3 regions of the Shewanella sp. ISTPL2 genome follow, and region 3 is predicted to be linked to each of the others. Evidence: predicted binding sites of a transcription regulator. Region 3 holds the regulator's gene; each other region holds the start of a gene.
What was found. The regulator sigma-54, encoded in region 3, starts transcription at its own class of promoters, with help from an activator protein. The targets are predictions, from matches to a motif close to GTTGGCACGNNNNTNGNNT.
Positions count from the first base shown of each region.

Region 1: the regulator sigma-54 is predicted to act here: its motif matches at 1,112-1,130, upstream of glnA (glutamate--ammonia ligase).
Region 2: the regulator sigma-54 is predicted to act here: its motif matches at 1,025-1,043, upstream of HUB64_RS19480 (flagellar hook-length control protein FliK).

Region 1 is NZ_JAAPAV010000001.1:3,795,108-3,797,314, forward strand. It holds gene typA (translational GTPase TypA) at 1-208, opposite strand, end outside; gene glnA (glutamate--ammonia ligase) at 1,218-2,207, shown strand, end outside.
Region 2 is NZ_JAAPAV010000001.1:4,385,489-4,387,695, reverse strand. It holds gene HUB64_RS19480 (flagellar hook-length control protein FliK) at 1-933, opposite strand, end outside; gene fliJ (flagellar export protein FliJ) at 1,175-1,621, opposite strand; gene fliI (flagellar protein export ATPase FliI) at 1,651-2,207, opposite strand, start outside.
Region 3 is NZ_JAAPAV010000001.1:3,082,841-3,085,047, forward strand. It holds gene ptsN (PTS IIA-like nitrogen regulatory protein PtsN) at 1-117, opposite strand, end outside; gene hpf (ribosome hibernation promoting factor) at 120-407, opposite strand; gene HUB64_RS13425 (RNA polymerase factor sigma-54) at 436-1,914, opposite strand; gene lptB (LPS export ABC transporter ATP-binding protein) at 2,022-2,207, opposite strand, start outside.

The DNA of each region.
Region 1 (2,207 bases), 710 kb from region 3:
TACGGTAGTCGTTCCACTTGATGGCAGTATTCTTTGCCAGAATCGTGATCCCACGTTCCTTTTCAAGATCGTTGGAGTCCATCACCCGCTCAGTGGCTTCTCCTCGGGTTGCAAGGGTGCCTGACTGTGACAGCAACTTGTCTACCAGGGTCGTTTTGCCATGGTCAACGTGTGCAATAATGGCGATGTTACGTAAATTCTCTAGCACGGATAAACCTCTTACCATCAAACAAAAATAGGGATATTTCAGTAATTCGTTATGGTGATCGAGCTCGATCTACCACAATAAAAAGCGTGCCATTCTACTCCAGAGCGGCCTTGGCGCACAGGATTATTTTTGAACACTTATAAAACAATTCGCCAATCCTTGGGTAATTTCCGCCAATCATCCACTGAATGAAATCCTCTATAGCCAGAGTTAACGCTCTGTTTAATTGCCATATTCGTAGGAAAAATCCGAGTTAAGCAGCTGAATTTGCTATTTTTCGTATTCAATGTTAGCACTGCTAATGTCGATTTAAGCATCAGCAAAATCGACTTAGGTACAGAGAAATTACCACGTGAACACACTGCAATAAATTCTGCGGCACACTTAATCTAACGTTCATGTTGGCGTTTACACCCGATGGCATTAAGACTCACTTCATTGTCACGGGATACCTTTTACGCATGACTGATTTCACTTGGCCTGTGAACAGCAAAGACATTTCGCACATGAGAACGAACTCTTTCCTAATAATATGATAATAAACCACTATTGGATTGATAATGCGTGGCATAGTTGGACAGACTAGCGTGGTTTTATGACAATTATGCGGCGGTTATGCGGTGGTAAATAGTCCCGTTCTGTACTGAAAGTATGTGTGAGCTTCACAGAGGCAGTACTTACTGAGATAGTGAAAGCCAAAGTGTCATTGCCATCTCATTGCCATATAAGTGGTGCATGTTATCGCTGTGCATCCCAGCTTAAGGTTTGCATGAATCAATTCAGTGCGCACCAAAATGGAGTAATGCACCAAAATGCCACAGACAAAAGCACTATTATGGTGCACACGCGAATCCAATTAAGTGCAACAAAGATTTTAAACCATGTTAATCAGTAAGTTAAATTATTGGCATGGATATCGCTTTATAGCTCGTAAGTTTGGCTCAAGATAAATCACTTGAGTTAAAAGATTATAGAAGGGGCATCCCTTTACCCTACCGGAGGCTTGAGAATGTCAGTTGAATCAGTTTTAAAGCAACTTGAAGAATTAGAAGTTAAGTTCGTTGATTTACGTTTTACCGACACTAAAGGTAAAGAGCAGCACGTATCTATTCCTTCTCATCAGGTAGATGCTGATTTCTTCGAAGACGGCAAAATGTTTGACGGTTCTTCTATCGCAGGTTGGAAGGGCATTAACGAATCAGACATGGTACTGATGCCAGATCCAACGACATTCGTACTGGATCCTTTCACCGAAGAAACCACAGCGCTGATCCGTTGTGACATTCTTGAACCCGGTACCATGACAGGTTACGACCGTGACCCACGCTCAATTGCTAAAAAAGCAGAAGCTTACCTGATCTCTACTGGTATCGCTGATACTGTATTGATTGGACCAGAACCAGAATTCTTCCTATTTGACGATGTCCGTTTCGGTACTGACATGTCAGGTTGTTTCGTTAAGATCGACGCTAAAGAAGCGGCTTGGAACTCAGGCACTAGCTACGAAGGCGGCAACACAGGTCACCGTCCATTTGTTAAAGGCGGTTACTTCCCAGTTGCACCGGTTGACTCATCACAAGACCTACGTAGCGCTATGTGTTTAGTGCTCGAAGAAATGGGCCAAGTGGTTGAAGCGCATCACCACGAAGTGGCGACTGCAGGTCAAAACGAAATCGCCACTCGCTTCAACACCTTGACTAAGAAAGCGGATGAAATCCAAATTCTGAAGTACGTAGTGCACAACATGGCACACGCTTACGGTAAGACGGCGACTTTCATGCCTAAACCCATCGTTGGTGACAACGGTAGCGGCATGCACGTTCACCAATCTCTGGCGAAAGACGGTGTTAACTTGTTCGCTGGCGACAAATACGCAGGTTTAAGTGAAACGGCTCTGTACTACATAGGTGGTATCATCAAGCACGCTCGCGCGCTGAACGCTTTCACTAACCCAAGCACTAACTCTTACAAGCGTTTAGTGCCACACTTTGAAGCACCT
Region 2 (2,207 bases), 1.3 Mb from region 3:
AGATGTTGTATCTAATGGTTCAGATGAAATTGAAGAGCCTAAGGTATTCAGGTCGAAAGTATTTCCCGAGGTAGCGATATTACCCGTATTGGGACTATTCACTGTCGAGCTGCTAGTCGTTGCTTTTGCCGCAGTGTTGGTTGCCGACTTTATCGTTGCACTGTTCGCTAAGCCCGCTTGATTAATCACAGCATTAAGTGTGACATCATTCTCAACTAAAGACTCATCTATGCTCACCCCGACTTCAGTGGCAGAGACAAGCTCAGTGTCTTCTAAAGGTAATTCTGAAGCGTCATCGGTCAAATTTGGATCAATCACAGCATCACTATCCGCTGACGCTTCAAGTATATTTGGGTCTATGGGAAGAATATGTACGAGTGACTTATCAGTCAAAGAAGATGGTTTCACGTCATCTGCGATTGAAATTGCTGCCATATCTGGGCTAGTAGAAACTAACTTTTGTAATTCAGCAGAAAAACCCGCTTCATCGGCATCTATATCTGATGCCAGTTCAATCTCAGCAGAAACAGTAGATGCCAATGCTGAGCCGGTTAATAAAGCTGATGAAGTATCAATATTTTCTTCACCAGTTATATCTTCTTCAGCATTTAAAAATGCTAGCGGCAAACTATCTCCATCTGATGCCGTTTTCTTCATATCATTTGCCATGCTAATTTGGGCAAAAATGAGATTCACGTCGGCGTCATCAGTTGATATATCGTCATCTTTTACTTTATCAGCAGAGGTAACCTGCACAGCATCATCAGTGTTAGCAATGGTTTTTTTAGACGCAGAAATAGAAAATGAGCTAGCGGTGACTGACGCAAGTGTAGATGAAAAGTCTTCATTATTAGACTCTTGGGAAGATGTCTTAGCGGAATTGGCCGCAGAGTTGCCTGTTTTACTTAACAGGATATTGGTCATTTGTTGCATAAGTGCTCCCAAACATCACCCAGCAAAAAAAGAAATGGCTAGGTAGAAACGTCAATTAAACACTGCGGTTGCAGGGTCATGGACTAAATCAAAGCAAATAAGATGCCAAAACATCAGATTTTACGACAGCATATCGAAAAGAATTAACACTGAGAGGTGCCGAATTGATGCTTATGCCATCAATACAAAAAAACTAAAGAGCCTATCCGGCTAGCAAGCAGTAAAGATGCCTATCATTTCACTAACGTTGATGACGGCGATAAAATTGCTGGGAAGCAAATTCATCGGTCATTTTTTGCTCCCTTTTTTGTTCAACCACTTGACGCTTCTTCTCTTTACTGGCTAAGAGTAATTCTACTGCCTTACGTTTTTTTTGCTTTTCCAACCAATGTTGTTGTCGATATTCTTTTTGCTTTTCACCGTCGGCTACGACGTGATTTTGCTGGATAATAGCGTCATCGATCTGACGAATAAAACGGTGAAACTGGTGATAGTGACTAGCACTGATGGCTTGACCTTGCTGGGATTGCATTTGCTTCATGTATTCTAAGCGATAGTTATTCAGAGCACTGAGTTGATTCAACCGTTTTTGACACTCTAACTGCGCAGATTTTAACAATAACGCCGCTTGTTCTTCGGCATCATTGGCAAGCTTTAACACTAACAGCAAGGGATCGGCGTTAGCCATACTAGACCTCGATTAATTCGATGACGCCATTATTTGCACTGTGCAGCAAGTTGCCCAAGCATGACTTGGCTATCGGCAAAGCTAAATGCATCACGCATGGTTTGGCGCAAAAAAGCATTCATTGCTGGCTGCAGTCGTATCGCATTATCAATGCGAGGATCGCTTCCTTGGGCATAGGCCCCAATAGAAATCAAATCTCGATTTTGCTGATACAAGGAATAGGTTTGTTTCACGCGGCGCATGGCTTCCAAATGTTCATTGGAGATCACCATAGGCGCGACTCGGCTAATAGAAGCTTCAATATCAATCGCAGGATAGTGCCCCGAATCCGCAAGCGAACGTGACAAGACTATGTGGCCATCGAGGATCGCCCGCGAAGCATCGGCAATCGGATCCTGTTGATCATCCCCTTCCGTCAGCACAGTATAAAATGCCGTAATTGAACCTTGTCCAGGGCCACCGTTTCCGGCGCGCTCAACTAAACGTGGCAATTTTGCAAACACAGAAGGCGGATAACCTTTAGTCGCAGGCGGTTCACCCACAGCCAAAGCAATTTCCCGCTGCGCTTGGGCGTAGCGCGTTAAAC
Region 3 (2,207 bases):
TGAGAGGGTCGGGTACTGGGCAGCGACTAAGTCGCTGATGAGTTCCAGTACCTTTTTCTTGCTGCCCGGAGTGGCGCAGGTAGTGCACTCCGGCCGCAGTATGGTACAAAGTTCCATTATTAGTGTTTTGTTAACTTCTCTTTGTGTTTAATAACCTGACGGTCAAGCTTGTCAATCAGGGCGTCTATAGCAGCATACATGTCAGCATGCTCTGAAGTAGCAAAAACTTCACCACCTATGAGGTTTATTCTCGCTTCGGCAATCTGTTGCATTTTCTCAACATTGAGCACAACGTGCACATTATTGATCTGTTCGAAATGGCGTTCAAGTTTTGAAAACTTTTCTTCTACATATGCACGTAACGATTCGGTAATTTCGACATGGTGTCCACTTAGGTTTATTTGCATAGAAACGTCCTCCGATATCCACTGTAGGTTATAAACTTTTACGCTGATTAGAAGGTGGAATAAGCATAGCCTCTCGGTACTTCGCAATGGTTCTGCGGGCTACGTTGATCCCTTGTTCTGCCAGAAGTTGTGCCATCTTACTATCGCTTAATGGTTTTTTCTGGTTTTCCGCTGCCACCAGTTTCTTTATAAAGGCTCTGATTGCTGTGGATGAGCACTCACCACCATCGTCAGTACCGACGTGGCTAGAGAAGAAGTATTTTAGTTCAAAAAGTCCCTTAGGGGTATGCATGTATTTTTGAGTTGTGACCCGTGAGATGGTGGACTCATGCATTTCTACCGCTTCGGCAATATCGTTAAGCACCATAGGCTTCATGGCTTCTTCACCATACTCAAAGAAACCTTGCTGATATTGCACTATGCAATTAGCAACTTTAAGCAAAGTATCGTTACGGCTTTCTAAGCTCTTAATAAACCATTTAGCCTCTTGCAGATGGCCGCGAATAAATTGGCTATCGGCTTGGTTTTTAGTGCTGCGCGCCATTGAAGCATAATGTTGATTTACATTGATTTTGGGCATGCAGTCAGGATTTAGCTCAACCACCCAGCGGCCATTTTTCTTCGACACAGACACATCTGGGATAACGTATTCGTCATTATTGGGCGTGATCAACAAACCTGGGCGAGGATTGAGGGTTTGGATGAGTGCTATACCATCCCTTAATTCATCTTCTTTTAATTTAGTCTTACGCATCAATAACCTAAAGTCTCGGGCGGCGATCAGATCTAAATGATCTTTGATCAGCATACGGGCGTTTTCTAGGTTGGGAGTATCAGCGGCGAAATGCGACAGTTGGATCAGCAGGCATTCACTTAAATCGCGGGCGGCAACGCCTATGGGATCAAAATGCTGAATACGCTTGAGTACGGCTTCGACTTCGTCAAGCTCAACTTCAGGATTGCCCATGGCTTCGAGAATTTCTTCAGTGCTTTGGGTGAGATAGCCCTGATCGTCGATGGCATCAATAATGGCGGTGGCAATGGCTAAATCGGTTTCAGAAAACGGCGTGAGGTTTTTTTGCCATTCTAAGTGTTCGTACAAACCTTCACTGGTCTCGCCTTGGAAGGGCATATCGTCTTCACGACTGCCGCCGGGGCCTGAGTTTGGGGAGGCGGTAAACACTTCATCCCATGTGGTGTCCATGGGGAGCTCATCGGGCATGGATTCTTTGGTTAGCGACTCTGCCGTATCTATGGTGGAGCTGTCTTTTTCTGGTGGCAGAGTGCTAGATTCACTGAAATCCGTATCGGATAGCGTTTGGTTTACAGGGGTTTTAGTGGCGTCGAATTGATCCTCTTCCAGCTCGAGAAGGGGATTAGAATCTAATGCTTGCTGGATCTCTTGCTGCAGTTCTAATGACGACAGTTGCAACAGACGTATAGCCTGTTGTAGTTGTGGCGTCATGGTTAACTGTTGACCCAGTTTGAGCTGGAGTGACGCTTTCATGTTACCGCTGATCCCTACGTTATTATTGTTGGATGAGGTCGCTTATTATTATCTTGAGTGAAGCCCAATGGCGGTATAAATTGCCTCCATTGGCTTCGCTCGATTAACTATAGCCTGAATTGTTCACCTAAGTACACAGCCCTAACTTGCTGATTGTCTAAGATCTCTGCTGGAGTTCCTTCGGCAATCAGGTTTCCGTGACTCACAATATAAGCATGTTCACATACATCTAATGTCTCGCGGACATTATGGTCTGTGATCAGTACGCCAAGGCCGCGACTTTTGAGTTGTTC